Regions from separate parts of the Paenibacillus sp. FSL H8-0079 genome, predicted to be linked through region 3. Evidence: a T-box and tRNA genes for the amino acid it is inferred to sense, from the RefSeq annotation. Region 3 holds a T-box; the other regions hold tRNA genes.
What was found. The T-box of region 3 lies ahead of leuS (leucine--tRNA ligase). A T-box ahead of a tRNA ligase gene usually reads a tRNA of that ligase, here a tRNA-Leu.
Positions count from the first base shown of each region.

Region 1: it has a tRNA-Leu gene. The T-box ahead of leuS (leucine--tRNA ligase) is inferred to sense a tRNA for this amino acid. The anticodon was not compared.
Region 2: it has a tRNA-Leu gene. The T-box ahead of leuS (leucine--tRNA ligase) is inferred to sense a tRNA for this amino acid. The anticodon was not compared.
Region 4: it has a tRNA-Leu gene. The T-box ahead of leuS (leucine--tRNA ligase) is inferred to sense a tRNA for this amino acid. The anticodon was not compared.

Region 1 covers NZ_CP150300.1:2,290,072-2,298,002, reverse strand. Annotated here, with positions in the region: gene MHI06_RS10490 (hypothetical protein) at 1-351, shown strand, start outside; gene MHI06_RS10485 (YqzE family protein) at 453-671, opposite strand; gene MHI06_RS10480 (N-acetylmuramoyl-L-alanine amidase) at 867-1,652, shown strand; gene MHI06_RS10475 (divergent polysaccharide deacetylase family protein) at 1,627-2,466, opposite strand; gene MHI06_RS10470 (carbohydrate-binding protein) at 2,793-4,472, shown strand; tRNA gene MHI06_RS10465 (tRNA-Leu) at 4,556-4,639, opposite strand; gene pelA (pectate lyase) at 4,818-5,780, opposite strand; cyclic di-AMP (ydaO/yuaA leader) riboswitch at 6,200-6,331, shown strand; gene MHI06_RS10455 (C40 family peptidase) at 6,337-6,801, shown strand; gene MHI06_RS10450 (hypothetical protein) at 6,928-7,626, shown strand; gene MHI06_RS10445 (carboxymuconolactone decarboxylase family protein) at 7,700-7,931, opposite strand, start outside.
Region 2 covers NZ_CP150300.1:1,599,263-1,607,193, reverse strand. Annotated here, with positions in the region: gene MHI06_RS07075 (Nramp family divalent metal transporter) at 1-108, shown strand, start outside; gene MHI06_RS07070 (HAD family hydrolase) at 240-923, opposite strand; gene MHI06_RS07065 (hypothetical protein) at 1,098-1,496, opposite strand; cyclic di-AMP (ydaO/yuaA leader) riboswitch at 1,612-1,787, opposite strand; gene MHI06_RS07060 (glutathione peroxidase) at 2,159-2,638, shown strand; tRNA gene MHI06_RS07055 (tRNA-Leu) at 2,788-2,870, opposite strand; gene MHI06_RS07050 (urease accessory UreF family protein) at 3,297-3,998, shown strand; gene MHI06_RS07045 (hypothetical protein) at 4,264-4,467, shown strand; gene MHI06_RS07040 (hypothetical protein) at 4,495-5,130, shown strand; gene urtE (urea ABC transporter ATP-binding subunit UrtE) at 5,162-5,857, opposite strand; gene urtD (urea ABC transporter ATP-binding protein UrtD) at 5,835-6,644, opposite strand; gene urtC (urea ABC transporter permease subunit UrtC) at 6,607-7,698, opposite strand; gene urtB (urea ABC transporter permease subunit UrtB) at 7,720-7,931, opposite strand, start outside.
Region 3 covers NZ_CP150300.1:4,673,788-4,681,718, reverse strand. Annotated here, with positions in the region: gene aroE (shikimate dehydrogenase) at 1-424, shown strand, start outside; gene yhbY (ribosome assembly RNA-binding protein YhbY) at 507-800, shown strand; gene MHI06_RS20965 (nicotinate-nucleotide adenylyltransferase) at 816-1,406, shown strand; gene yqeK (bis(5'-nucleosyl)-tetraphosphatase (symmetrical) YqeK) at 1,390-1,956, shown strand; gene rsfS (ribosome silencing factor) at 2,033-2,380, shown strand; gene MHI06_RS20950 (S1-like domain-containing RNA-binding protein) at 2,377-3,282, shown strand; gene MHI06_RS20945 (class I SAM-dependent methyltransferase) at 3,600-4,370, shown strand; gene MHI06_RS20940 (aminoglycoside phosphotransferase family protein) at 4,593-5,549, shown strand; T-box leader at 5,662-5,931, shown strand; gene leuS (leucine--tRNA ligase) at 6,010-7,931, shown strand, end outside.
Region 4 covers NZ_CP150300.1:2,200,133-2,208,063, reverse strand. Annotated here, with positions in the region: gene MHI06_RS10020 (helix-turn-helix transcriptional regulator) at 215-811, shown strand; gene MHI06_RS10015 (sn-glycerol-1-phosphate dehydrogenase) at 1,037-2,185, opposite strand; gene MHI06_RS10010 (hypothetical protein) at 2,345-2,563, shown strand; tRNA gene MHI06_RS10005 (tRNA-Leu) at 2,626-2,709, opposite strand; gene MHI06_RS10000 (Gfo/Idh/MocA family oxidoreductase) at 2,935-3,927, shown strand; gene MHI06_RS09995 (DoxX family protein) at 3,977-4,378, shown strand; gene MHI06_RS09990 (sensor domain-containing diguanylate cyclase) at 4,473-6,089, opposite strand; gene MHI06_RS09985 (fused MFS/spermidine synthase) at 6,255-6,992, opposite strand; gene MHI06_RS09980 (LysR family transcriptional regulator) at 7,153-7,931, opposite strand, start outside.

The DNA of each region.
Region 1 (7,931 bases), 2.4 Mb from region 3:
AGCATAACTGATTTATCCACAACTTCAGCTTTATCAGTCGATCAGCTGCATCTGCGACCTGTCTTCAATCCAGCTGACAACCTCATATGGATTACGTCCAAGCCTGTTGCTACTGACCGTGTACAAGATGTGATACAGCATGAAAAGAATCAAGAGATTGTTTTCTCAGCAGATGATCGTAATGTCTTATATGGCGGTCCTTTGCCGGTTAGCGGTTATCAGGTATGGCATAGAGATCAGGATTCAGAGTCCATTCCGTATGTAGCAATTGGTGGAAATACGTCCATTCAACGTTTTGTGCCTTTGAGCACATTGCAACAAGATGGTCATTTTTACATCGTGGAGCCTTGATTATAAACTCATATGACACAACAAATAAGACGCCTTCCCATATTTCAAAGGGACTGCGTCTTTCTTTTGGTTTTACATCAGCGAAATCAGGTTAGCGGTAGTCACCCTTTGCCCGAAGAACTTCGTTTATGAGGCTGTGACTCCAACGCTTTTTCCTTTTTCCCCACCCACAGGGATACAGCAAACGGAATCATACCGAACCATTTCATTGCCCACGGCTCTTTCTTTTTGGCGCGACCTTTCCGCTCATCCTTGGGTGTATCGATATAATGAACAACACGCTGCGTAATGTATTTTACCAACTCATCACTTTTGGCCATAACCTCTGCCTCCTCCGCTCCTGCTCAATCACGGAGCTTACGATAGTTCTATTGTGTGCAGGATGTGCAATGGTTAAACATTTTTTTGTTGAAAGGAGTATGAAAACCCTCAGAATGCACAGTCTAATGCCAAAGGTATCCATACAGTCATTAATCTGCATCTGATACCTATTTCATGAAGGAGTGTGTATTCCCATGTATAAGCTGCTGACCGCTTCGGTGGCGTTGCTAATCAGCTTCCATTGCCTTCCCATCCTGCCCGATGTCGCTTATGGACAAACAGCCTATCTTGATTTTGCCGTATCTCAAAGTTCAGCTCAGTCCACTCCGTCCCAGAATAGTCCATCCATGCTACCGGTGACCGATGGAGATGCTTATCGTTCCAGCCATCATGCCTTTGCAGCACCGGTTATCCTGCTCGACGTAGGCCATGGAGGAATTGATGGTGGTACGTCAGCCCAAGGTGTGCTGGAAAAAGATATTAACCTCGCCATTAGCCAAAAGGTGTATCTCCTGCTTCGCAGCAAAGGTTATGCCGTTATCATCAACCGACTTGGGGATTATGCACTTAGTGATGAGAACCGCTGGCTGAACAGCCGCTCCCGTCATACCAGGGATCTTGCCCAACGTAAAAGCCTTAGCGAAGAAGTCAGTACAGATATCGTGGTCAGCATTCATGCAAACTGGAGTCCCAGAGCATCTGCACACGGCCCGGTGGTACTGCACCAGAAAGAAGGCAGAAGTTACTTGCTAGCCCAATCCATTCAGAACGCCATGAACGAATTGTATCGGACTGGGCATGGGGTTGTGTGGGGCAAGCCCTTTTATTTATTGAATTACGTGAAGCAACCTGCCGTCATCGTCGAAACTGGATTTTTGAGTAATGCGGCAGATCGAGCCAGAATGAGTGATCCCGCTGAGCAAAAACGAATTGCCCAATCCATTGCCAATGGCATTATTTATTACCTGTCGGTAGTGTAGGAGCAGCATGCCAGTTCCACACTTCGCGCACCAGATCACCAATACCTACAAACTCAACCTGACCCTGAAGACGGGAGACTGATTCTCGAACCACAGCAGATGTGTTTAACCCCGTATGGCCAACATGACCAATGACAACACACCGATCCTTGTCGATTGCATGCTGAGCTGCCAGATCCATTTGCTTGCGAATGTGCTGCTTGGAGTTTTGATCATCCAGAAAAACGTCATTCCCTACAGGTGGCATATTTTTGGATATCGCAAGTTCCCCCACCACGGAGCGAAAATTTGTACGGCTGTCTACAAAAAAGAGGCCCCTCTCCTTGCAAACGTCGAGCACAATTGACATGATGCGTTTGTCGGAAGTGATTTTAGAACCCATATGATTGTTCATGCCAATGGCGTGGGGTACATCATCAATCGCTTTCTCCACGCGTTCCCGTACTTCTTCATCCGTTAGATTGGATGTGATTGCACCCGGGCCCAGCCACTCAGGTCTTCCTTTCTTGGGTTCCATGGGCATGTGCACGATCACATCCATTCCCTTTTCATGTGCAGCTATCGCATCTTTCTTCGTTGTTGGCAAAAAAGGCATCACCGCTACCGTCAGTTTAACTGGTATCGCCAGGATCTCTGCTGTTCCCTTCATGTCATTACCGACGTCATCAATAATAATCGCCATCCGTTTATGATTCGATGGGGACTCAGAAGCTGCGGCTGCAGACCCTCCTGCCGAAACACCAACGTAGATCACAACCAAAAATGTCATGCAAATGGCCAAAAATCGATAATGCTTTCTCTTTTCCTTCATCATGATTCCCTCCCCGTAGATCTGTGTTCTCATTGTTTGATAATGAAGGGAGTTATATGTAAGCCAAAGCCTTCCTTAAATATCAACATGCCTCCGTTGGATAACTCCACTTCTTATGTGCATCAAAATAGATATTATTTAGAAAAAACACTGTAATTTGTCAGGTTTTCAGTTTAGGAATAATTTAGTAGAATCAACAAATGAAAGAAGCTACAGTGCTGTATATCTTTCCTATGATTTATGGAAGGAGGTTTTGAAAGGGGTTACATAAATTGAATACCAGACCATCAGCTATTCTACTATTGGTTATTTAGAGGAGGATGAAAGTAGTGAAATTCAAATTAAAAAAGTCGATTAACCTTTTATTGGCCTGCTTAACAGCTCTTCCCCTTATGCTTAGTCCTACACAAGTTTCGGCTGCAAGTGATGCCACGATTAATTTATCTTCTGAAAAACAGCTTATTCGTGGTTTTGGTGGTATCAACCACCCCGCTTGGATCGGTGACTTGACAGCAGCTCAACGAGAAACTGCTTTTGGCAATGATCAGAACCAGTTAGGCTTCTCCGTACTCAGAATCTACGTCGATCCAGACCGAAATAACTGGTCTCGTGAGGTTGCCACAGCCAAACGGGCTATCGAAAAGGGCGCTATCGTATTTGCATCCCCATGGAATCCTCCGAGCGACATGGTTGAAACGTTCAATCACAATGGAGATACCAATGCCAAACGCCTGAAGTACGACAAGTATACTGCATATGCACAGCATCTTAATGACTTTGTAACCTACATGAAAAATAACGGCGTGGACCTCTATGCCATTTCGGTACAAAATGAGCCCGACTATGCACACGACTGGACCTGGTGGACACCTCAGGAGATCCTTCGTTTTATGAAAGAGAATGCAGGCTCCATTCAAGGTACAAAAGTGATGGCACCCGAGTCATTCCAGTATCTCAAAAACATATCTGACCCCATTCTGAACGACCCGCAGGCACTCGCTAATATGGACATTCTGGGAGCACACACATACGGGACCCAGATCAAAGATTTTGCATATCCACTCTTCAAGCAAAAAGGCGCCGGTAAAGAACTCTGGATGACTGAAGTCTATTATCCGAATAGCGATAGTAACTCCGCAGACCGCTGGCCCGAAGCGCTTGACGTTTCCTATCACATGCACAGCGCTATGGTCGAAGGGGATTTCCAGGCTTATGTATGGTGGTACATCCGCAGACAGTATGGTCCGATGAAAGAGGACGGAACGATTAGCAAACGCGGTTATAATATGGCTCACTTCTCCAAATTTGTACGTCCAGGCTATCTTAGAGTAGATGCCACCAAGAACCCGGATACGAACACATTTGTTTCTGCCTACAAGGGGGATAACAAAGTTGTCATTGTAGCGATTAACCGAAGCACTTCTGCAACGAGTCAGAAATTTGTTTTGCAAAACGGTAATGCTTCCACAGTATCCTCATGGGTAACCGATAGTAGTCGTAATCTGGCAAGCGGAGCACCAATTACGTTGTCCAATGCAGCCTTTACTGCTCAACTCCCAGCTCAAAGTGTGACCACGTTTGTTGCTAATTTTACGGGCAGTGGTGGTGGCAATACAGGTAGTGGCACGACGTATGAAGCAGAGACAGGAACGACGCTCTCCGATGCTGCAATTGAGATGATCTATCCCGGCTACACAGGCTCAGGGTATATTAATTTCAATGCGTTGACGAACTCGGGCATTCAATGGAATAACATCAACAATACGATAAGCGGCACCAAAAACGTAAAGTTTCGTTATGCGTTGGAAAGTGGCACCCGTAACCTTGATGTTTTCGTGAATGGAACCAAAGTGATCAGCAATACCCCATTTTCTGCAACGGGTAGCTGGTCCACCTGGGGTGAAAAAACAATTCAAGTACCCATGAACTCGGGAACCAATACCATTAAAGTAGTCACGACCGGTACTGAAGGTCCGAATATCGATAGTATCCAGGTGTCCGCTCAGTAACTCATTTGACGATACAAGTTGTTTATGTACAAAACAAAAAGGTTCCTCGAAGGCGTTAGCCTAACGAGGAACCTTTTTTTCGATGCGGTCGAGAGGACTCGAACCTCCACGGGGGTTAGCCCACACGGACCTGAACCGTGCGCGTCTGCCAATTCCGCCACGACCGCATAATATGTATCTCCGTGATATGTATCTCGGCGACAAGAAATAATATATCATGTGCAATCTATCGTGTCAACACTGAAAGTAATAACAATAAAGCCCGAACCAGACGTCCTTGTCTGGTTCGGGCTTTACTTATCGTTACTAGGGATTAACTCTATGAAACCTGAGGCTTATTACGAATTACAGCTTGGAAGGCCAGTTGCCATACCATGCATAACCGCCTCTTCTTTCTTTATCAATATCACTTAATTTGTATCTAACTACCCCGTCACGACCAATAAAGATCGGTTTATCCGTTCCCACTTCATAGAAGCGAGCCCAGATCGGTGCAGCTTTGGAATCAGCGATAATTTTGCTGTCTCCGTTTGCTCTTTCATACTTGTAGCCTGTAATTTTCACTTTGTTAAACCAAGCCTCAGCTGCTTTAATGGATGCTGTAATTTTAGCGTTAGCAGGTCTGGTTTTGAGGAATTTAACAATCGTTACACTCTCTCCAGCCGTCAACGAGGGTACTTCATAGATTCTTGCGCTTGCCGGTTTAAGGGAACTGGAATCATGTTGTTGTCCCCATACTGTCAGCTTACCGCCTGCAACGACCTGTGTATTCAGAATCGCATCCACACCTTTGGCAACTGAATTTTTACTACGGTTAGCAAGTGTGCTGTCGATAAACGAGAAGTCACCTTTGCGTGTTGCTACTTCATCCAGCATGATCATTACATTAATCATCGCATCATCATTGTAAGTGATGTGTTTGTGATATCCCGAGCTTTGGTAGACTTGTGGCCATCCGCCGTTTGAATACTGCATGTTGATCAAAAAGTTAATTCCTTTGATTGCAGCTGTGGAATAACGCGGATCATTGGTCTTTTTGAATTCCTTCGCCAATCTTCTAATTTCTGAGTATGTAGCCTTGTTGTCAATGGTGGACTTCGCCCATTCTCCACTTGTTTGTTTATAGTCTTTTCTCCAACCTCCATCTGGCCGCTGGTTCTTCAGAATATCAGAAATACTTGCTGTCGTACCTGTTGCATCAGCAGCTGACACCGTTGTTACAGGAAGAACCACCATTCCAACTGCTGAGAAGACCATCGTGCATGCCAGAATAAAAGTAACTATTTTTTTTGCTTTCAAAGATAACACTCTCCTATGTTTGTTTTTATAAATCTCCCACTTCTACCTTACTTATGATACTAGTCCCTTAACCTCCTTTATTTGAATTTATAACACAATAAAATCAATTTTCACCCAATATGTGGATCGGATAAGAAGATAATATGCAAAAAATCGATTTTTGTCAATATATGCAACTTAATGAATATAATCTCTTAAATTGAACATTACGGAATAGTTCTTTTAACTCATGACAAACCTATTTATTTGTCCAAAATCGTCTTAAGCGAATCAATAATGACGTTTTTGTCATGAATGATACCCAAACTTGATCCCTGCTTTCATATAAAAACCGTAATTCCGCTAACATTGAGGTATTACGAAGGGGTTTAAATGGGTTTGACAATTACGCATTTATGCAATATAGTTTCAAATAGTTACAAAAACTTAATTATTCATTGCCGAGTTTCATGTTTGAAAACGGGGGAACCATTTTGGGTGAATTATTCTTATACATAGGAAATATAGGGAACCTTCTACCGAACCCTTAGCTAACTCCGTAGGCATCGAAGGGAGAACATTGATTTTGAAAAAACTGATTATCTCCATTTTTGGAGCAGCTGTACTATTTACATCCGGGGCTACAAGCACAGAGGCAAGCAGTATCAACTCCGTAGTGAACAACATGACAGGTATACCTTACAAGTGGGGTGGCACGACTGTAGCCGGCTTCGACTGTTCCGGGTTTATGAGATATCTTTTCAACAAATACAGCATTGAATTGCCACGTACTTCGCAGCAGCAAGCCAAAGCAGGTACTCCGGTATCCAAAAGTAACATTCGCACAGGTGATCTGGTGTTCTTCAATACGATGGGCAAAGGCATTTCACATACAGGTGTATATATTGGCGGCGGACAATTCGCACATGCCTCCAGTAGTAAAGGCGTAAGCATTACTAAGTTATCGAATCCATACTTCAATGATCGCTACGTGACAGCACGTCGGGTAACTGGACAATTTATGTACGATAAAATGTTGGGTAAAATGTAATTCATACACTAAAAGGCATCGGTTTATAACCTGATGCCTTTTTTGTTTAACCATTTTTTGTCTTCAACTGCTTTCTTAAACAATGTAAAATATTTTAGGGAAATAAAACGGAGATGAGGAGAACAATTGAAAAAGATCATGTTAATTTTAACCTTCTTTATGCTAGTACTAGCAAGTTTAGGATGTAGTAGTGAAACAGTTAAAGATTTCAGAGAAGTTTCTTGGGGGAGTAAAATAAACAAGGTCATTTCATCTGAAGAAAAAAACGGAAACACAAACTATGAAGAAAAAGTACATAATGATCATGAAAAAAGTATTAATTATTCCGATGTGGTGGTTCTGGGTAAGACAGTAGACGCAGAATACACCTTTACTAATTTATTGGATAATGAAGGAATATCAGAAAAAATAGAAGATAACAACAAATTGCGCGAGGAACTTGATAACGTAAATACGACAGATGCAAGAAAAGACGAGATACGAAAGACATTGGATGAGCAATTAGAGGACATGATGAAACAAGCATATGAATATCCTTTGGACGATTACTTACTGATTGAAGCAAGTTACGATTTTGGCACTTTAACTAATCCGGAGTCTGATGAAATTTTGGAAGAGCTTACGAACAAATATGGTAAACCAGAGCTCGAAAGCTATAATAACGCTTTTATTTATATTTGGACCAGTGACCGATCCACCATTGAATATCGGACTAAATCATCATTAATAAATTATAAGGCACGCTATTCTGTAATGGAAATATTTGCGGACGTGGACAAATACAATAAAACACTTAACAGTAAAACAAGTAAAGATGAACTTTAAATAAAACATGGTCATACTCCTGTAACTAACAGGGTATGACCATGTTTTATTTTTCACATTATTTCCTTAAGACTTACTGCAACGCCTTCTGCACTCGCAACGCGCCCTGAGACAGGGCATGTCCGCCTCCAACAGCTCCAGCGACGGCAACGGTCTCCATGATTTCCTGATCTGTAGCGCCCTTAGCACGGGCTTCTTCTACATGGTAGAAGGTACATACCTCATTGTTGGCGAACAATCCAATGCCGAGTGCAATCAGCTGTTTTGTCTTCGCATCAATCACGCCAGGCTGAAAACATTCTCCA
Region 2 (7,931 bases), 3.1 Mb from region 3:
GGTGCATTCGCCAACAAGTTATGGCTCAAAATCATCTCATGGGTCATTGCCGCTGTTATCGTTGTGCTGAATGTATATCTGATCATTCAGACAATCCGGTTGTTCTAATCTGGTTCTAATCGACTAAATAATTAAAAGGCTGATCGACTCCGGTATGCTATACCCAAGTGATCAGCCTTTTATTGTTGCTGTACAGCAACGTGTTTTCATTTAGAGTAGAACCTCTCATACGCAATCATCTAATCCTGGTTTGGTATCAGTAAAGGCAGGAGCTGATCCAATGAATCAACGGTCCAATCCGCACGTTCGTCATCCGATCGTTCCGGCTGGAATCTCCCATAACCCTGCATAATTCGAATCGTGCGCATGCCCAGCTTCCGGGCAGGAATAATGTCATTATCAATCCGATCCCCGACCATGACAGCCTCCTCCGGTTCACAGCCTGCCTGTTTCAAGGCCACAGCGTATAGCTCAGGGTCTGGCTTGGACACCCCTTCTTCAGCCGAACAGGCCAGAACGTCAACATACTTCCGTAATCCGTAACTCTCCAGTCTCTCTTCCGTTCCGGGACTCTGATTGGCAATAATGCCAATACGATAATACCGTGACAACTGCTGAAGAACGGAATCCGCTGAAGGAAAAGGACGTTCAAGATCTTTTTGAAACTTCAGCTTGTCCTGAATCTGTTTCTGGTGCTTCTCGTCTTCAATGAATGTGCGAATAGCCACTCTCATGGGCCATTGCTCATATTTCCGGTAACAGTTCGCGAACAGTTCGCGTACCGCCTCAATTGTCACCGGATACCCCAAAGCACAAGCTTCACGGACGAATTGTCCGATAATATCATCAACCGGCTCCCATTCATCCACCAGCGTATCTCCAACATCAAAAAACAACCACTTTAATCCACCTACATCCGGCACGCCAATTCCTCCTTGTAAGCATAAAAAAGAAGACCCACCATTATGCATGAGTCTCCTCAAATTTCCGTTTATCGATGAATCAATTTCATAATACCTTGAGTGAATTCTGAAATTGATTCTAATACATTCAATTATAACAGGCACCTTACACCTGAGCAATCACAAGCTATGGCATCAACCATTGAGGAGAAAGCCGACTTCCCCATTGAGCGAATATACAATCCGGTCTGCGCCCATCCCCCGATAGATGCCCTTTGGATTACTCTGCTCCGTAATGACACACAGGGATTTAGATGTCCATGAACGGCAGATCTGCAAATAACGACAGGTCAGATTCAGACTGTTCTCGAAAATAAACACATTGCCTACGCTACCCTGCGGCAAAAACCATTTTTGAGCTGCAGCCGTATTCATTCGAATAACATGCTCTACCCCGATTCTGCGGAGTCTCCGCTCTTCTCCTGCACTGTTGGTTAGAACGGCAAACGGCATTTTTTTGTACATCAGCAATTTGATAAATTTGCGTCCTGCTTCATTTGGAGCAGTCACTAAGATCATCTCAGTATCCATCATTCGTTCCTCCCTTGGCGTGAAAAGACAACAAAAAAGAAGCGTGGGGGACCAAGGCCTCCCGAACGCTTCTTAAATAACCCATGGCGAAAACACCATGAACCAGCGTACGGCTTGTTGCCTCTCCCTTTAACGCTTACGAGGTTAGCTGACGGATTCGGGCGCGAGAGTCGCCCTATTTCCGGCTGTCACCGGAAAATTCACCCCATGAATGCCCACTGTCCTGGACAGCGCATTCCGTTGGTTCCCCCGTTTCCCATTCATCAATGAATGGAAACTCAGCGATTAAAACATCGTTCGTATATCTCAAGGTAAGATCGAGCGATATTATCGTTTGTTTCGTTTTTCAAGTACAATTTAGTTTAAATTGAAATTACGTTATGAATCATACACCCCCGCCATGACGGTGTAAAGTCCGCAGAGATCACCGAATCGGCAGATTTTTGCCAATAATCATCCATAATAACGCTTACAATAAGGTTATACTCTATCCATCTCTTCAAGGCTATCTAATTCTCACTCTGACGAAAATCACTTCGCAATTCATTCACGTATTCTGCACAACTTGTCTGTTTTGATTCTTTTAACACTATATTAGTTTTGCAATATTTAATTGCAACCAATATAATAGAAGATATAAGAGTATATCAATGGAGGCGATTTAGATGACAGTCTACGATTACAAAGTGAATACCCTTCGCGGTCAAGAAGTTGAAATGTCCGACTACCGTGACAAAGTGCTCCTGATTGTGAATACGGCAAGCTCATGCGGCCTTACCCCTCAATTCAAAGGTCTGCAAGAACTGCAAGACAAGTTTCAAGATGCTCCATTTGAAGTTCTTGGTTTCCCAAGCAACCAGTTTGCACAGGAAAAAGGTTCTTCCGACGATATTGCCGAGTTCTGTCAGATGAATTATGGCGTGAGCTTCCCCATGTTTGAGAAAATTGATGTGAACGGCTCAAGCGCTCACCCACTTTTCCAACACCTTAGCACAGAAGCTCCTGGCTTGCTCGGCTCTAAAGCAATCAAATGGAATTTCACCAAATTCCTTGTGGATCAGAACGGACAGGTACTGAAACGTTATGCTCCCAAAACAACACCTGACAAGATTGAAGAAGATATCAAGAACTTACTCCAAAAATAATACACAGGCCACCCGTAGCCGGAAGGTAGAGCACCATTGCCCCCGGTAATGGATGGCCTTTTTTTCAACCCAAATGTCATACTGTTCGAAAAAAGACAAAAAAAGAAGCTTTCCAATAACGGAAAGCTTCTTCTTCATCGTTCATATGATGCGGTCGAGAGGACTCGAACCTCCACGGGCATACGCCCACTACCCCCTCAAGATAGCGTGTCTGCCATTCCACCACGACCGCATGTCGTAAATAATCGGCAACAGAATTGATTATACCGGGTTCTGATCTAAAAGTAAAGTGTTTTCTATTACTTCTTTTTCAGATAGGCATTTTCATCAAAAATCGCATATTCTCGTCATCTTTACCCATGAACTGCATATTATTAGATTCGATCCCCTCTTTTCCGGTTAGAGCCGATCTTGTTGATTCATTTATACGTAGCCCTCCCTACATTTCGCAAACAATTAACTTTAAATGTTATATAAAATAACACAAATATTGAATTACAGATTTAATTTGCTGAATTTCAATGACACTATTGACAAAAAGCGGACATTTATGGGATGATAACTATCATATAATTCGGATTTTCAAACATAAAGCAAAAAAAAAGGAATATAAATGTTACTTAAAGTTACATTTAACGAACACAGGAGGCGAATGATCGTGAACCGTGGGAATAAGCTGCTCGATTATGTTAAACTGCTTGATTCCTCTATTCAGGTTGGAGGGTTTACCCATTCCTTCGGCATGGATATCCATATCAAGGAGGGTACCATTCGTAATGCTGAAGATCTCGAATCATTCATGCGTTGTCAGTTGCACCCCAGCATCGTTCGTCTTGAAGGCATGGCTATCAAAGGCATCTATACCGCAGCAGATCACAAGGATACATGGCGGATAGCCCTGATCGACAAGCTCGTCCATGTTCAGCGAACTCCTGGAGATCTCAGAGAACAAGCTGCTACCATGGGTAAACGATTGATCAGACTTGCACGCGCTCTGCACCCCTGGATTGATTTCAGCCAGCTTGAACAGATCTTCGCCAAATATGATTCGGTTGGCTGCCTCTCCACTGTTCACGCCTGGATTAACCACCACCTCGATATCCCTGTCGAGGCGGCAGTTCTTGGTTATCTGCATTCAGCCATGAATGCCTGCATAACCGAAGCCTCCAAAGTCATTCCTCTGGACACCGATACAATCAAAGAACTGACGGTACGCCTGGCCGCAGATCTGGAGAATGAATGGAACACCGTCAGCGCCTCGGCTGCGGATGGACTGGCACAGCCAACCTCGATGTCCATGAAATCGTTTTTCCCCAGTTTCCATATGCTTGGAGCTGGACTTCATGCCTACAGGGCCTAATCCTTGTCCACCTACACCTACTCCCCTTCATTCAGACAAACAAAAAAACACGCGGCAACCTCCTTGCCGACGTGTTTTTTGTCATTTTATTGGTTTTTTTAACGTATTTACGCCATTTTACATCACAAAATACACTTTTTTCCGTCTTTTTTAATTGTTAGATGACGGATTTACGTATATAATAAAATATACAGCTCGCATTTCTATATATTCTACATGAAGAAAGGGCGACTGAATACTACATTCTAACCAGGGGTGAACCCTTTTGAACAAGAAAAAACCAGTGACTCCGTTCGGATGGGCCATCAAACGACGGCTAACCGAACTTCAAGTGGACCAGAAGACTTTTTGTGAACAGCACGGCATCCCACCCTATCGTTTATCCAATCTCATTCACGGCACACGCAAAGCAACCCGATTCAGACACCTGGTCGCTGATATTTTGGATATTCCAGATGAACTGAGATAAGATTTTTGCCAAAGGAGGACCCCATCCATGAGACATGTTACATCCGATCTGGAGAGGCTGTCGTTCCAATCCATAACTCACCAGCTCATCATCGTTGATCACGATTGGATTATCCACAGTTGTAACCGCGCCTGGCAACAGGAACTCGGTCAACTATTACCCAACCCGGATGCGAACAGTACTCATAGACATTACCTGCATCTGTTGGAAGCCTGGGCATTACAAGGCAAGAACGCCAATATGGCACTTGTCGCACAGAATTTGAAAGAACGCGGAACACCCTTTAGTCGAAATCATACATATGACATCTGCGTGTATACGGTATACAACGAAGAGAGGTGGTTTCGTGTGGAACTCACCCCTCTATCTCACACTAACTCAAACCTGAATACCGATCTCGCTTTGATTGCCCACATGGATATTACCGAACAGAAAAAGACAGAACGCCAATTGAAGAAGGCTCTGTCTGACGTGCGCACCTTGCGCGGATTACTGCCTATTTGCGCTGTCTGCAAACAAATCAAGGACGAAGAGGAACATTGGAACTCCGTGGAAAGTTATCTGGAGAAGCATACCCACGCCGAATTCACCCATGACATCTGCCCGGAATGCATCCGGCGGTTATATCCGAAATACTCGAATATCCTGGACAAGCGCTCCTGAATACTCAATCCACTTGACACGCTAACTACAACTACACGGATAGATGATGTTCAAATTGCGACATATCCAGTTCTTGCGGTGTCCCGTGCAGGGTAATGGCACCTTTGTCCATGATATAGATATAATCTGCGGCACTGCGCACAAAATCAATACTCTGCTCCACCAGTAGAACCGACAGATTCCCTTTTGCCTTGAGCTGTAAAATAACCTGCCGAATGTCCTCCACGATGGAAGGCTGAATGCCTTCTGTCGGCTCATCCAGTAGCAATAACCCCGGACGCGAAGCCAGCGCCCGGGCGAATGCCAACTGCTGCTGCTGTCCACCACTCAGATCTCCACCCTGCCGTCCATACATCGTAGCAAGCACAGGAAACATCGCCAGTACATCCTCCGGGAACGTTTTTACTCCCGGTGCACTTGTCTCCAGACCGAGCAACAAATTTTCTTTCACCGTAAGCTGCGGGAAAATCTCCCGCCCCTGCGGTACATAACCGATGCCTGCCCTTGCCCGCTTGGCTGTGTCCAACGTGGACAACTCCTGATTTTGCCACTGAATACTGCCCTTGCGTATTTTGAGCAGCCCCATCAATGTTTTCATCAACGTTGTTTTACCCACACCGTTACGGCCCATCAGACACACCACCTGTCCAGGCTGTACGTCCAGGCTCACACCTCGAAGCACATTACTTTCCCCATAGCCGGATTCAATTCGTTGCAGCGACAGCATGGTCATCCCTCCTTTTGCCCAGATACACTTCTGCCACTTTCGGATCCGCCTGTACTTCCGCCATCGTACCTTCCTTCAACAGTTTACCTTCATGCATCACGGTCACCTTGGCTGCGAACTCTCGTACAAACTCCATATCATGCTCCACCACCACAACTGAGCGCTCACGCGCAATCTCTTGCAGAAGTCGCCCCGTCTTGTGTGTTTCTTCATCCGTCATGCCTGCGGCTGGTTCGTCCAGCAACAACACACGAGGCTCCTGCAAGAGCAACATGCCGATCTCCAGCCACTGCTTCTCCCCGTGGGATAATGCTCCTGCACGGGCGTTAATGCGGTCTTGCAGACCAATCTGGAGGCTAATATGCTCCATGGCAGCACTCATCTTCCCATATCGTCGAATACCGATGGCTTGCAAAGGGGAACGACGAGTCTCCGCCGCCAATGTCAGATTCTCCTGCACCGTCAGACCCGCAAAGATCGATGGCGCCTGGAATTTGCGTCCTACCCCTTTACGAACAATCTGGTGCTCCCTTATTCGGGTCAATTCCGTACCATCCGCCATCTTTACCGAGCCGGACATGGGTTTGGTTTTGCCACATATCACATCCAGCATCGTCGTTTTCCCTGCACCATTCGGTCCAATCAGAAAATGCAGGTCATGCTCATGCAGCTTCAGATTCATGCCTTTGACAGCAACGAACCCACCAAAGGCTACCGTTATATCCTCCGCTACCAACACCGTTGACTCCTCAGTAGACTTCAGGTTTTTCCCGCGTGACTTGGACATGTGCACTCTCTCCTCTCCGCTTCAGCAAACGAACGATATGACGATATACACCTACAATTCCGTTTGGCATGAACAAGACTACCGTTACAAAGAGCCCACCAATGACGAACAGCCACCCTTCAGGGTAAGCCTCGCTTATGCCTGTTTTGGCTGCATTCAGCACCACTGCTCCGATGACCGCTCCAATAAGCGTACCTCGACCACCCAGCGCAACCCACAGGACCATCTCAATAGAAGGCACAATCCCCATCATCGATGGCGAGATAATACCGACCTGAAGAACAAACAACATGCCCGCGATGCCTGCAAGCGCACCGGAAAAAGCAAAAGCCAGTGTTTTATATCCTGCCGGATCATATCCGAGAAATCGCACCCGATTCTCTCCATCCCGCGCAGCTTCCAGCACCTGACCGAACCGGCTGTTCACCATTCGACGACACAGCACATAAGCAATCACCAGAACAGCAAGCGTTATATAATAGAGAGCAATCGTTGTTCCTGCGGAATGAAGTGTAAATCCAAAGATCGAATTATACCCGGTAATGCCATTCGTTCCGCCCGTCCATTCCTGTTTGCCCACAAACAATGTCACCGTAATGAGAACCAGGGCTTGCGTCAGGATCGTAAAATATACACCGGTAATCCGGTTACGGAATGTAAACCAGCCCAGAGCAAAGGCGAGCAATGCGGGAAGGGCTATCCCCAATAACACCGCCACCGGGAAAGAGCGAAACGGTTCCCAGAACCACGGCAGGCCGCTGAGACCACTCCATCCCATGAAGTCCGGAAGTGTTGCACCGCTAGCCTGAAGTTTCAAATACATCGCCATCGCGTACCCACCCAGACCGAAGAACACACCATGGCCTAGACTCAGTACACCTCCATATCCCCAGATCAGATCGAGACCAATGGCCAGGATCGCCAGCGCCAAAAACTTGGCTAACAGACTCAGACGAAACTCCGTGGAGATCAGTGGAGCGAGACACATCATGATCAGTACAACCGCCCAGATAATCCTCATTTTCAGACTGCCAGTCTTGAGTAATGCCGACATGAACTAACCCCCTTCTTCACGTTAATCGAGACTCCGTGTGCGTATCGCGACCAAGCCGCGTGGTTTCCATTGCAGAAAAGCAACGATACATACGAACACGAGCACCTTTCCAATGGAAGCCGAGGTATAGGTTTCGAACAACATGTTGAACATACCGATCCCCAGTGCACCGCACACGGTTCCGACCAATTTCCCCACACCACCCAGGACAACCACCATGAACGCATCCACAA
Region 3 (7,931 bases):
TGCACTGGAGAAGCCTGAGCAGATCCACATTCTGAATCGTACAGCGGACAGAGCTATTGCACTTGCTTCGGATTTACGGGGCCACGGCTTGGGAGAGATCTCGGGTAGTGGCATGGAAGACGCTGCGATGGTACTGGCTACGGCTGATATCGTTATTAACACAACGGCTGCCGGAATGCATCCACATGTTGATGACGTACCGGTTGATCCCACACTGATCCGTGAAGGAGCAGCGGTGAGTGATCTGATCTACAATCCGCTGGAAACCCGTCTGCTTCGGGAATCGCGATTACGCGGATGCACGGTGCACGGTGGTCTGGGTATGTTTGTATACCAGGGCGCAGTGGCCTTTGAGCATTGGCTCGGCATTCCGGCTCCAGTGGAGACGATGAGACGAGCTGTACTAAATAGTTTTGAAGTGTGAAAATAATAATTGAACGGTCAGGCCCGGACAGACTTTCAACTGTCAATCAGGGCCTGCTCAACATAAGGAGTATGGAGTATTCATGTTAAACGGTAAACAAAAGCGCTTTTTGCGGTCACAGGCACATCACCTGACCCCTGTATTTCAGATTGGTAAAGGTGGAACCAACGAGCACCTGTTCCGTCACATCGAAGATGCGATTGAGAAGCGCGAATTGATGAAAGTGCAAGTGTTGAACAACAATGACGAGGACAGAAAAGAGATGGCAGAAGAAGTTGCCCGTGAAACGGGAAGTGAGCTTGTACAACTTATCGGTAACACAATCATCCTGTACAAAGAATCTCGCGATAACAAACAAATCGAACTACCTAGATAAGGGAGCGTGACACGGGTGAAGATCGGTATCATGGGTGGTACGTTTGATCCGATCCACATGGGACACCTCCTGGCAGCAGAGGCGGCAAGGGATTCGCATGCACTGGATGAGATCTGGTTCATGCCTTCCCATGTTCCACCTCACAAGCGCGGAGCCGGAGCTTCGGGACAGCAACGTCTCGATATGACGGAAGCGGCTGTGAAGGGTGTGCAGCAATATGAGGTGCTGGGCATCGAGATGGAACTGGGCGGAGTGTCTTATACAATCGATACGATGAAGGAACTGTGGCGTCGCCATCCTGAACATGAATTCTATTTCATAATTGGGGCGGATATGGTGAACTATCTTCCCAAATGGGAGCAGATTGAAGAACTTGCCGAACGCCTAACCTTTATTGGGGTTGGTCGGCCGGGCTTCCAGTTACATCTGGATGATCTACCAGACGAGTTACAGGATCGGGTCCTATTAGCCGAGATGCCCTTGGTGGATATTTCATCGACAGCCGTACGCAGACGTCTAGCCAAAGGACATTCGGTACGCTTCATGATTCCTGATGAAGTGCACCAATACATTGTAAGGAGCGGTTTATATGGCACTAAGCCGTGATGAACTGATTCAAGCCGTATCCGGACAAATGCCGGAAAAACGCTGGAAGCATACACTGGGTGTAATGGAATCGTCAGTGATGTTGGCTGAAAAATACGGTGCTGATCCTGTGAAAGCAGATCTGGCAGCGATATTGCATGATGTGGCGAAGTACTGGCCCGTAGCGGAGATGGAAGCGGTCATCCGTGATAACGGATTAAACCAGGAACTTCTGCAACATGACAAGCAGCTCTGGCATTCCGAAGTCGGTGCTTTTGTAGCCAAGCGTGATTACGGTGTAACGGATTCCGAAGTTATTAATGCTATCCGGTGGCATACCTCGGGTCGGGTAGGCATGAGCTTGCTGGACAAAGTGGTATGTCTTGCCGATTACATTGAACCGGGACGAGATTTCCCGGGAGTGGATCACATTCGCGAACAGGCTGAACGTAGTCTGGAGGAAGGTTTAATTGCCGGATTCGATTCGACGATCAGCTTGCTGATCTCGCAACGACGTGTCATTTATCCTTTGACCATGCTGTCGCGGAATGACTTAATTGCACAATTATAGAGGTTGTTCAAAAAGTCCACTTTTGATTACGAAGGATCTTTTTGAACACACAAATATAGATTATGGAGGTTGGTTCATGACAGTATCATCGAAAGAACTTATGAATATGGCGGTTGCTGCCGCTGACGACAAAAAGGCATCCAATATTGTAGCGTTGGATCTGATTAATGTTTCTCTGGTGGCGGATTATTTTGTTATTTGTCACGGGAATTCCGATACACAGGTACAAGCCATTGCCACTGAAATTCGCAAACAGGCTCATGCAGCTGGAGCGACGATCAAAGGTATCGAAGGTATGGATTCCGCACGTTGGGTATTGATGGACATGGGCGATGTTGTTGTTCATATCTTCCACCGTGACGAGCGTGAATACTACAACATTGAACGACTATGGTCTGATGCCAAAGTGGTGGAAACTGTATGAGTTTGATTGCTGGAACAGTCGTCTCTTTGCCGGTTTCACGTGAAGTGTCTCCGTTTGGCTTCTTTTTGACGACAGGATCGGAAGATGTACTGCTTCACTACACCGAGTTAACACGGGATATTAAAATTGGTGAGACGCTTGAGGTATTTGTATTCTTTGATACCGAAGATCGTCTGGCCGTAACGATGAAAAAACCTTATCTCATGCTTGGCGAAATGGCACGACTGGTTGTGGCTGATGTTCACCCACGACTGGGCTGTTTCCTGGAAATGGGCCTTGGACGGCAATTGCTGCTTCCTATTCGTGAATTGCCTGAACTGGAAGAACTGCGTCCTCAAGTGGGGGATGAAGTCTTTGTAATCATGGAACATGACAAGCAGGGACGTCTGCGTGCCAAATTGGCCGGGGAACGTGAGCTTTCACCATTGTCTTTTCATGCGCCAACTTCATGGTTAAACGAGTGGGTTGAAGCGACGGTATACAAGCCACTGCAGATGGGTACTTTTGTACTTGTAGAGGGCGGTGTACTGGGTTTTGGCGCGATTGGTATGATTCATTCATCTGAACGTAGCCATATGCTGCGTCTTGGTGAGAAAGTTAAATGTCGGGTGACACTGGTACGTGAAGACGGACGTGTGAATCTGGCCATGACTCAACTCAAACAAGTTGGACGTAACGAAGATGCAGACAAGCTGCTCGCCTTTATGAAAGAGCGTCCTATGGGCGGCATGCCTTACTCAGATGCAACTCCACCGGATATCATCAAGCAGCGCTTTGGCATCAGTAAGTCTGCATTCAAACGTGCCTTGGGCAAATTGATGAAGGACGGATTGGTGGTCCAAAAGGAAAGCTGGACGTATCTGTCCGAATCTGCTCCTGCGGATCAAAGTGAAAACAAGTAATCTTCCTGATTAAATAGTTGTAATATGGAACTCGGATAAGCAGGGATAGGCTGGGTAAACACCGGATGCCCCTGCTTTTTCTTTTGTTATATAAATTGAACTAAACATTTACACGAAACGGAGAGGACAGAAAGAACCTGAAGAAGCGGAGCGTTCGCCTTTATCCCCGGGTTTAAACCTTTATAAAAGGAATAAAAAAATCTGGGGATAACAGCGATCGGAAGGTTGTTCTGTCATTGGAGTGTCCAGTGTAAATATTCTTTGGTTCAACTTATATAGATCAATTCGAAAATGAAATTGAAAGTGCGGTGCCTGACATGTCTTACCGGAAATTTGCCTATGTGTATGATGAATTAATGGAAGATATGCCTTATCCGGACTGGATAAGGTTTGCAAGAACAGCATGGGAACAGCATGGAATGCCCAAAAGTGTCGCTGAACTTGGCTGTGGAACGGGCTCGATTACGATCCCGCTCGTGAACTCCGGATTCGAAGTTACAGGCATTGACCTCTCATCAGATATGCTGTCGGTTGCACGTAGCAAGATGGAGGCTACGCCTCAGGGTCATCGCTTGTATCGGGAAGGTAGTGTACGTTGGGTACAGCAGGATATGCGGGACTGGCGAGTTCCGGAGCCTGTGGATTCGGTGATATCATTCTGTGATTGCGTCAATTATCTGCTTGAACAAGAAGATGTCGTTCGTACATTCCAGCGCACATATGAGATGCTGAAGCCTGGTGGAACGTTCCTGTTTGATGTGCATCATCCCAATACCCTTATTCGTTATGATGAGGAGCAGCCTTTCGTACTGGATGAACGCTCCGTATCTTATATTTGGACTTGTGGATTGGATCAAGATCGTTGTGAGATTGAGCATCATCTCAGTATCTTTTCACGTGTGGATGATGGTCGCAAGGATATGTACCAGCGTTTTGAAGAAGTTCATGTCCAGCGTGCGTATGATCCGGACTGGATGAAGCTGGAGTTGTCCAAGGCAGGCTTTAGAGACGTGAAGGTATATGCGGATTTTGAATGGAAAGAGGCCGGAGACAGCGCACAGCGCTTGTTCTACGTTGCTGTGAAGTAAGAGTGAATAATGAGAACTGTCCTTATGGTGCATAAGGGCAGTTTTTTTGTTTGATTTTTTATGGAGAATGAATAGCAATATTCTTAAATAGGGTAAAGGAATGCAAGAAAAGACATAACGACGTGACAAAAAGTATTGCCAGTTAAAGTAAGGGAGGCGATAATAGTCGGATAGAAAGCGTTTTCTAATTGAATCAATCAATAGTCAGGGTGAGGTGTAGACGTGGAAAGTACATATAAAACAAGACTCTCGTCAGAACAGTTGAATGCCATAATAGAGCAGCATTTCTCTGCAAGTATACAGGACTACAAGGAGATGGTGGATGGCTGGGCCAATCATGCATATCTCATTACATTGAGTGACGCACAGCGGGTGGTACTCAAAATTGCTCCGTCGGCTTCAACAAATCTGATGCGCTGTGAGCAGGATCTCATGATTGCCGAGGTTGAGGCACTACGCCTCATTACGGAACTACAGGATGTTCCCGTACCTAAAGTGCTGGCTTATGATGATTCATTAACCATTGCTCCAGCGCGTTATTTTATCATGGAGTACATGTCTGGAATACCCTATAATCAGGTCAAGGATCAGTATTCTGCGAAAGAGCAGGAAGCCATTGAACACCAGCTGGGTCGGTACAATCGTCGAATTAATGAAATCAAGGGCGAGCAGTTCGGATATTTCTCGGAGCAAAAACAGCGTTATTCCACATGGAAAGAAGCATTTATGAATCTGATAGATGACATTCTTACCGATGGGGAAGAAGCGGGGATTACATTTTTGATCGATTACCCTGAATTGAGATGCTTGATTGAAGAAAAATCGGATGTGCTGGACGATGTAAAAGAACCTGTGCTTGTCAGTTGGGATCTGTGGGATGGCAATGTACTAGTGCACGCGGGGCGCATCACAGCGATTATTGATTTTGAACGTTCACTGTGGGCAGACCCTCTGATGGAGCATTATTTCAGTCATTTTAACTATACTCCCGGTTTTGTGAAAGGGTATAGGCATGCGATTACGACTGGAAGTGAGCTGAAAAGAAGAAGTCTCTATGACTTGTACTTTGATCTGGTGCTGCGTATTGAGTGCGCTTACCGTCAATATGATAATCAGGAACATGTGAATTGGACCATTCATAATCTGGAGGAAGGCATCAAGCGTTTTCGTTTATCCTGAACAACAACGAGTGTTAATGAACGGTACGAACCGTGTGGCTTAAAAGGGTGATTATCACGTGTAATATTGACTTTGGGCTTGCTTTTTTATATAATGGTCCCGATATTGTATACATATTTCGATGATAAGGATCAGTAGTGATTCCTGTACATAACAGAGAGCCGGCGGTTGGTGCAAGCCGGTTGACAGTGATTTGCGAACTCGCCTTGGAGAAATGCGGTGATTACACCATTCTGTTTAACCTGCTTGTATAAAGCTTGGGTTCAGGAATGGAAATCCGCATCGGTTAACCGCCGTTACAGGTCCAAAGGGAGTGGATGACGAAGCACGTTCGTCCGCTAACTAGGGTGGTACCACGGGAATTCAACCTCTCGTCCCTAGCGCTGCAAACGCTACGGGATGCTGAGGTTTTTTTGTTGCAATTAAAGCTAAAGCGAATAACCTGAAGGAGGAACAATAGATGAGTGAGAATAACCAGCCGAAACACGGCTATCAGCCACAAGTCATGGAAAAAAGTTGGCAGCAATACTGGGATGCAAATAAAACATTTAAAACGGGTGAGGACCCGGTTAAACCCAAATTTTATGCACTGGATATGTTCCCTTATCCATCCGGTTCAGGTCTGCATGTAGGCCACCCGGAAGGATATACAGCAACAGATATCGTTTCCCGATACAAACGTATGCGCGGTTACAATGTATTGCACCCAATGGGTTGGGACGCATTCGGTTTGCCTGCTGAGCAGCATGCACTGGATACAGGTGAACATCCACGTCATATTACATTCCGCAATATTGATAATTTCCGTCGTCAGATCAAATCGCTCGGTTTCTCCTATGACTGGGATCGCGAGATCAGTACAACGGACCCTGAATATTATAAATGGACACAATGGATCTTTATCCAGCTGTACAATAAGGGCCTCGCTTATGTTGATGAAGTAGCAGTTAACTGGTGCGAAGCACTTGGAACGGTACTGGCTAATGAAGAGGTTATTGATGGTAAGAGTGAACGTGGCGGACATCCGGTTGTACGCAAACCGATGCGCCAGTGGGTCCTGAGAATTACCGAGTATGCAGAGCGTCTGTTGGAAGACCTGGAAGAGCTGGATTGGTCTGAAAGCATCAAGGACATGCAACGTAACTGGATCGGTAAATCGACAGGGGCAGAAGTTGTATTTGCCATTGAAGGTCGCGAGGAAGTCATCAAAGTGTTCACTACCCGTGCGGACACATTGTTCGGTGCGAGCTTTGCAGTACTTGCTCCGGAACATGAATTGGTAGAAGCAATTACAACTGATGACCAACGTGAAGCTATTCAGGCTTATCAGGAGCAGGCTTCTCGTAAGAGTGATCTGGAACGTACGGATTTGGCCAAAGACAAAACAGGTGTATTCACTGGCGCTTATGCAATCAATCCCGTTAATGGCGCGAAACTGCCGATCTGGATTGCTGATTACGTTCTTGCAGGTTACGGTACAGGTGCGGTTATGGCTGTTCCGGGTCATGATGCACGTGACTGGGAATTTGCGAAGCAGTTCGGTCTGGATATCATCGAGGTTATTCAAGGTGGAGACGTTACACGAGAGGCGTATTCGGGTGATGGCGCGCATGTGAATTCCGATTTCCTGAATGGACTGAACAATGAAGAAGCGGTTGCCAAGATGATTGCTTGGTTGGAAGAGAACGGAAAAGGACAAGGGAAAGTAACCTATCGTCTGCGCGATTGGCTGTTCAGCCGTCAGCGTTACTGGGGTGAGCCAATCCCGATTCTTCATCTGGAAGACGGAACGATGAAGACAGTACCGGAGGATCAACTTCCACTGCTGCTGCCTGATATCGACCAGATCAAACCTTCGGGTACTGGAGAATCACCACTGGCGAATGTTACGGAGTGGGTGAATACGGTAGATCCGGAAACGGGAATGAAGGCACGTCGCGAGACCAACACCATGCCACAATGGGCGGGTAGCTGTTGGTATTACCTGCGCTTTATCGATCCGCACAATGACAAGGAACTGATCTCCAAGGAGAAACAGCAGCAGTGGCTGCCAGTTGATCTGTACATTGGCGGAGCGGAGCACGCGGTACTTCACTTGCTGTACGCTCGTTTCTGGCATAAAGTGCTGTATGATCTGGGTGTTGTGGATACAAAAGAGCCTTTCCACAAACTGGTGAACCAAGGTATGATCCTGGGTACGAACAATGAGAAAATGAGTAAATCCCGTGGTAATGTCATTAACCCGGATGAAATCGTCAATGAATTCGGTGCCGATACATTGCGTCTGTACGAGATGTTCATGGGACCATTGGAAGCGACAAAACCGTGGAATGCGAACGGGGTTGAAGGCATGTACCGCTTCCTGTCACGTGTATGGCGTCT
Region 4 (7,931 bases), 2.5 Mb from region 3:
TATATTATTTTTATTCCTGTTCAATTTGTTCCCTCATTTTTAGTGAAACATTGTAATCTAGGAATATACTAGGATGTGAATTGCGCATGGTCTAGTTCGTAGTTCCCTCTTTATTGTGAATTGACGCATTGACGCATTTGTAACCGGTAAACCCGGCACTTGAAAGTACCCCGTTGTTTATTGTAGTATTTGGTTAAAAAAAATCGGAGGAAATATGCCTAATCAACCAGAACAACATTCCATCCAGGCGTGGTCTCTGATCAACCGTAAATACTTGGGAAAAGGTGTCCGTGTTAAACGATTCCGCAAACCGACACGCTGTCAAATCCGCAATCGTGTTCTTCTTGCCGTGCTGATGGCCAATGATATCAAGTTATCTCAGCTCGCTGAAGACCTCTCCATCTCTTCACGCAGTGTCAGTGCGTGGGTGTATGAAGGACGGATACCCGGCAGTACCAATTTGGACAAGACTTGCCAATTACTCGGCTACCCGCGTCATATTCTCTTCAATGAAGAAGTGGTCCGCAATAGCCCTGTCATATGTCAACCCGAGTCATCTCGCTTCATGAAGCGTACAGTGACCCGTTCTCCGGTTAGTAACCGTATTCTGACAGGCTTGTGTATGGTCCATGATTTGTCGGTGACAGATGTCAGCCACTGGATCGGGGTTCATCCCGGCACTTTCCGCAAATGGCTGCATCAGGGAACGCTGCCTTCTGCTGCGTTTCAGGAACAAGCGGAGCAATTTTTCCGCATCCCGAAAACTATTTTGTTCGCAGATGTCATCTTGAAAGATCGTCGCAACAACTAAATAAGCGAACAACCAAAAGGCTCTGCTCTCCCTTAAGGAGGCCAGAGCCTTTTTAAATAAACTGCATCCCTTCTCTACCGAACCTGAAGTGCTCTCCTGGCTCTTCTGGCGGTAATGTCAGATAATCTACCCTTCTTCGCCTTTTGCTTCCAACCAGAGCCATTACAGTGCTCTACAAGCTAAGCTTATACAACTCAAGAAGACCGTTCTTCATGAAAGTCATCCTTACCTTGTGTTCAACACTTCATTAATATATTTCAATCCGGTATATCGAGGACGAAGCGTATGCGCTGTTGTGAACGCATGCTCCACCATCTCTGGGGTTACACCGAGTTGTTCAGGAGTCACAGGTCCGCCTACTTGTTCCAACCATTCGATAAGCTGAGAAGGCTCCGGCAAATGGTCATATATCCCAAACACGGGTTCGCCCGATGTCTGTGCAAGTTCTTTATATTTTATAGTAAGTAATGCACAAGCTACGCCAACTTTGGCACCATGCAGAACCGGTCTGTCACCCGCTTGCATCAGATCCATCTCCAAGATATGAGACAGGTGGTGCTCACCTCCAGATGCTGGACGAGAATGGTCAATGATCAGCATGGAGATGCCCGAAACGATCAGCGCATCCATTAATACAGCTACTCCCTCAGCTCGTCCTTCAGCAATCGCTTGAACATGGTCTATACAGCTGTTCAGTGCTTCTTCTGTCATCCGATAAGCGACTGGACAGAACGGTTCCCCGCCCAGATCACGAGAAACAATCCAGTCTGCAAGGGATGTATATTTGCCAAGCATATCTCCGAATCCGGCAGCCGTCATCACTTGGGGAGCTTGCTCCAGGATATTCATATCGGCAAAGATGGCCTCAGGCGGAACAGCCTGAAATGTCTGTTTGATTCCGCTTACAATTAAGGGTGCACCTGCAGAGGTAAACCCATCCACTGAAGCCGCTGTCGGTATGGACAGAAAAGGCTTGTTCATTTTTGAACATACAAATCGCACCAGATCATGGATGGTACCTGAACCCACGGCGATCACAGCCTGACTTTCCAGATTCACACCCAACATGACCTGTACAATAGCCGCTTCATCCGCAACGATATCACCCGTACGATTCTCCGGCAGAACGATCTCATCCACATGAATTCCCGCTTCCTGTATACTGCTCAGGACATCAGATCCAGCGGCCCGTAATGTATGTCGATCATAAACAACCGTCACCCGACCGTATTCTCGCTCAGACAAATAACCTGGTAACCTCTGAATGGCCCCAGCTTCCAGATGAATCAGCATATCCACCACTCGGTGTTGATGGCCGCAAGTGCACTCCTGTGCTTCCTCATTCCACGCTGCAATTCGTTCGTTCATAATCATTCGCTCTTACCCTCCCATATGAAATATCATGCATAATTACCTGGTTAAAACCACAAAATGAAAAAAGGAAATAAAATGTGATGATTTTCCTGATCACACTTTACTGCCTGTACCCAATATTTGCAAATCCATATCTCACATTTCCAAGTAGGTGAATCGATGAAATTAACCAAAGAATTAGGAATTTCGCTCGGATTTCTCGCTGGAACCACTTTTGGCAGTGGTGTAGCATTTTTGTTTCGTCTCCAGTCGCTCGAAGTGGTTGCCAGTGTTACGCTATTCGGTATTGCAGGAGCCATTGCCGGGATCATCACGGCAGTCATTCTGCGCCAGCGGCAACATGAGAATGCTAGCAGCAAAATGCCGGATTCACACTAATGATCCACAGAAAAAGGTTCGTGAATTGCCCTAGAGCAACTCACGAACCTTTTTTTGTTAGATGCGGTCGAGAGGACTCGAACCTCCACGGGGGTTAGCCCACACGGACCTGAACCGTGCGCGTCTGCCAATTCCGCCACGACCGCATAATATGTATCTCCTCATCCATCGATGAAAAGCGTTCCGGTGAAGCAATTCCTTGTTTTACCGTAATTCAGAGTATACATGCTCCAAAATAAAAATGCAACTTCTTTTTTCTTTATTCATGAATAGGACATATGTCCTTTTTTATCAACTTCAAACACCCTATCGTAGCATTAAACAACAAATATACCATCCATAAGAATGCAAAAATGAAGGAGAGATCCACCTTGAAAACAACCCATCTGTGCTTTATCGGTGCAGGGTTTCATGCATCCACGAATATATATCCTTCTGTTGTTGAAGCCGGAGCGCAGATTCAGGCCATTGCCACTCGCAGCACCGAACGTTCTGAAGCAGCTCTGCTGCGTTTTGGCAGCAACGGAAAAGCGTATGACAATGCTCAGCTTATGTTACAGCAGGAAACTTGTGACGGAGTCGTTGTGGTTGCACAGCCTGTAGATCAGACCACCCTTGTCCTTGAATGTATTCGGGCTGGCAAGAATGTATACGTGGATAAGCCGCTCGGATGGAACGCAGCGGAAGCCGCCACTGTAGCAGAAGCTGCCGAAAAGGCTGGTGTCATAGTCATGGTCGGATTTATGAAACGTTATGCTCCGGTATATATGAAGCTCAAGGAACTCATTGATGCCGGTTCGCTAGGTAAGGTACGTTCATTCCAGATGAAGTTCGCTGTTGACAGTACTCCATTTTGCAAGGATGAGGAACAATTCATGAAGCTCGCTGCCATTCATATGGTCGATCTGATGCGTTTCTTGTTCGGAGAAGCCGTGCGGGTTACAGGCACAACCGTGAAGGACCGGGAACATATTAACCAGAGTATTTCAATTTTATTCGAAAATAACGTCGTGGGCAGTGCGTACTTTACCGGCATGAGTGCATGGTCAAGAGAGAGCGAAAGTGTGCTCGTCACCTTTGATAACGGATTTGCGTCAGCTGATGAGATCAACACACTTACTGTTCATCAATCCCGCAACTCGGACAGCCTTCCCTGGAAATCTCTTGAAGAGCAAGATACTGTCTTTACCCCTTCTGGCTCTCCCATGTCTGGAGCTTATCGAGACCTTTATCTGCGTGGGTTCGTTGGTGAAATGGCTCATTTCATCGAATGTTGCCAGAATCAGTCTGTCCCACATTCCAGCGCCAAGGATAATATTGGAACGATGGCGCTATGCGACTCTATTCTGTCGTCACTGAAGTGACGTATTTACGTTCACCATTTTATTCATCCAGAGAAGAGGAAATAATCATATGTTGGACACAGGCCTACTCATCATTCGTCTCGTAATTGGTATCATTATGGTCGGACATGCATGCAAGAAACTGTTTGGCTGGTTTGGTGGCGAGGGTGTATCAGGGACAGCTGAATTCTTCGAGGCAGTGGGTCTGAAACCTGCTAGGAGCATGGCCGTGTGTGCCGGACTTGCTGAATTGATCGGTGGATTCCTGTTTGGAGCCGGTCTATGGATAATCATTGGTGCCGTTCTGCTCATGATTACGATGATCATAGCGATCGTCAAAGTGCACGCAGACAAAGGACTATGGAATCTGAATGGAGGATTCGAATATAACCTTGTGATGCTTGGATCGTTACTTGGTGTTGCTCTTGCTGGTGCCGGGGCTTATTCCCTCGACGCCCTGCTATTGCTATAATATACCGTTTTATCACTACGAACCTCGGATGTTTCGCCAGACGTATACAAGACAAAAGAAGCTGTCCCTTGTTCCTAGGGATCAGCTTCTTAGCTTATTTGATAACCGTCTGGATCGTAACCGTACGATTACGCCCCTCTTCCTTCGCTTGATACAGTGCATTATCTGCCAAGTGAAACAATTCTGTCGCTGTTGTGGAGTGCTTCGGATATTCAGCAATCCCAGCCGAGATAGTGACGGAACGATCTATAGGCAAATTACTTTCCTCAACCGTTATACGGATACGTTCAGCAATCTCAAAAGCCACGTTGGACTCGGAATTCCTTAACAAGACTACAAATTCCTCTCCACCAAACCGAGCGCAGACATCTTCTGGTCGAACAGACAATTGAATGATATTGGCAATGTGTTTCAGCACTTCATCCCCTGCATGATGCCCGAATGTATCATTAATGGATTTGAAGCGGTCAATATCCAAAACAATAATGGAGAATGGAACTTCGTTCTGAATCCAATCTTGGATAACCTCTTCGAAGGTTCTACGATTGTTCATGCCTGTTAAGACATCTGTTCTGGCGTCATAGGCTAGCTGGTTCGTCTGTTTCCTAAAGTTCGCCATCGCGCCAACCACTGTTCGGGTGAGAAGATCCGCCTCTCTGTTCCAGTGAGGCTTCATCACAGGCAGCTCCACTTGTCCTTTATCAACCTGATTCACCAAATCAGCCAGCATAACAAAAGGACTGGCCAGCTTGCGTGCAACCCGCACCACAATAAGGGTCAGAATCAGGAAAGGCACTGAAGTGTACAGCAACAACATACGGATATGATGATTCAACTGATCATACACCGTTTGGGTCGGAGACACGATCACGACGCCCCAGTCTGTTGAGGGGACTTTGTAATAACCCGCAAGTGAATCCACACCTGCCAGATTTTTGTATTGTTCTTTCCCCGTCTCGTCTTGTAGCAGCTTCTGCACTACTTCATTTTTACTTACATTTTCACCAATTCGATTCGTGTTCGGATGAAATAACAAGGTGCCCTTCTGATCTACAATAAAAAAGTAGGAACCATTGCTTGTCTTGAGCTGACTCCCAAAGGAGAGACTCAAGATATTATCTTCCTGCAAAAAAATATTTCCACCGATCGTCCCTTGGTACGCTCCTGCCGAATCAAAGATCGGTTCACTGACAAATACAATTCGGCGCTTCGTTCTTGGCGTCTGATACGCTTCGGAGATATACGAAGCCCTGGATTTAATCGCTGCTTTTGCTGCATCAGAACTAACATGCTGACCTACGCTGGCCTGTGAATAGGGGGATATGGACCTGACTACTCCCGTTTCATCCACCAGAGCGACAGAATTAAAAAAATTGCTGCTATTCCGGATCAAATCTAAGGTGGAATTCAACTGCTCCGTATCAGAGTAGTCCATCTCCGGGAAATACTTGGCTGCATATTTCAAGCTGTCCTGCATGGAATAAAAAAGCGAATCCAGCGTTTGGCTCATCTGCACTGCGCTCGCATAATTTAGCGACAGGGTGTTATCAATGAGTGACTGTTTCTGAGATGTATAAGATGAGATAACCATGATGGTCAACGTCATTAAAACTGAAATGGTGACCAACCCGCCGAGCAAAGCCGTAAGACTGATCTTCTTGATATTTTTGATTTTTCTTCGTAATCTGGATGTTCTGTTCTCTGCGATCATTTTATAACTTCCCCCGGATTTTCATGAAAAGGCATATTCCCTCTATCTTATACGAAAGTTGTTAAGATCAAATAAAGAGTTTATGAAGTCTTAACAATTACATCGTAAGATTGACGATTTAATGACATTTTACTTTCCCTGGAAGAATCACTGTTCAGAATCGCCCTAATCGACAATGATATATCCTTCTTCTGGCTCTTGTTCAACAAACCCTGCCATCTGACGAACCTGAAATTCGATCGGGTGATGACTACCCATTAAAATGCGATTTTGAACTTCATCCGCTGTTTCTGTAGGTAATGCAAATGCACGTGTATAGGCAAACTGTGCCTGAAGTGTCGTATAGATCGCATTGACAAGCCGATCATTGCCCGCACGCCCGAACACGTTAAGGATCACAGCTCCATCCGAGTCCAGCTTGTCCTTGACCATGGCAAAAAAATCACTGGATATAAACTGCTCGGGTGTACCCGTTGCCGTAAAGGCATCGATAATAATATAATCATATGTCCCAGCGGGTTCCTGACCTAATAATTCACGACCATCTCCAATGAGCACAGGGCTTCCCTCATATCCAAAAAAGGTTTCGCTCAACTCTGCGACTTCTGCGTCAAGCTCAGCCACCTTGACCTGACGATCAGACAAGTAGGTTGGCAATGTGCCAATACCATGTCCCACCACAAATACGGTATCAAATTCAGGATCATTCCGCTCCATTAGATGCACCATCGCTCTGGGATACTCCAGCACCATACGGGCAGGCTCATCCAGATCCATTGCGCCCTGCACAGCTGCGTTGGAGAATTCTAATACACGAAACCGTCCCTTCTCTCCATAAAGCCTTTTGGTATCATATACCGTCAGCTCATGCTGTTCACTTTTATTCCGATACAGAACTCTCACTAACCGTTCTCCCTTCGATCTCTTGCACACATTCGACATATACCTTCATTCTATTACACGGGATGACAACATACCACCCTATACTTTAAAGATCATAGTACAACAAAAAAACCGTTCCAACTCATTCGGAAACGGCCTTTTGATGAACCATTTAACACTTCTAAGACCCTATGGCCTCATGCAGAGCCTGGACATATGCTACACCCAGATTAGAGAGAGAAGTACTCTTGTGGCTTATCCACCCTACATTAATGGATTCCTCACATTCCAGCGGTACAGGAATTATCTCGTCTCCGTTCAGATCAGCGCTAAGTACACCGGTAGAGATCGTATAACCATTCAGACCAATCAACAGGTTAAACAATGTTGCGCGGTCATTGACCTGTATGCTTTTGGGGTGAGATAACGTACTTAGGATCTCTTCGGAAAAGTGAAAGGAATTGTACTCTCCCTGATCAAATGACAAGTACGGATAATCCTGCAGTTGCTCGATTGCAACCGACTCTTGCTTCGCCAGCGGGTTCTTCACACTGATAAAGATATGGGGCTTGGCTGTGAACAGGCTTGTGAAGACCAATCCCGCATCTTTTAACAATTTGTTAATCACCTTGGCATTGAACTCATTCAAATACAGGATGCCAATTTCACTACGCAGGCTTTTCACGTCCTGAATAATCTCGTAGGTCTTTGTCTCCCGAAGCGCCAACTCGTATTCATCCTGACCATACTGCTGTACCAGACGAACAAAGGCATTCACCGCAAATGCATAGTGCTGCGTCGATACGGAGAAGTGTTGCGGGGATGGCTTGGCGTTCAGATAACGATTCTCCAGCAATTCAGCTTGTTCTACCACCTGACGTGCATAACTCAGAAACTCAACGCCTTCTTTAGACAGAGATATTCCCTTATTGGTACGTTCAAAAATAGTAATTCGCAACT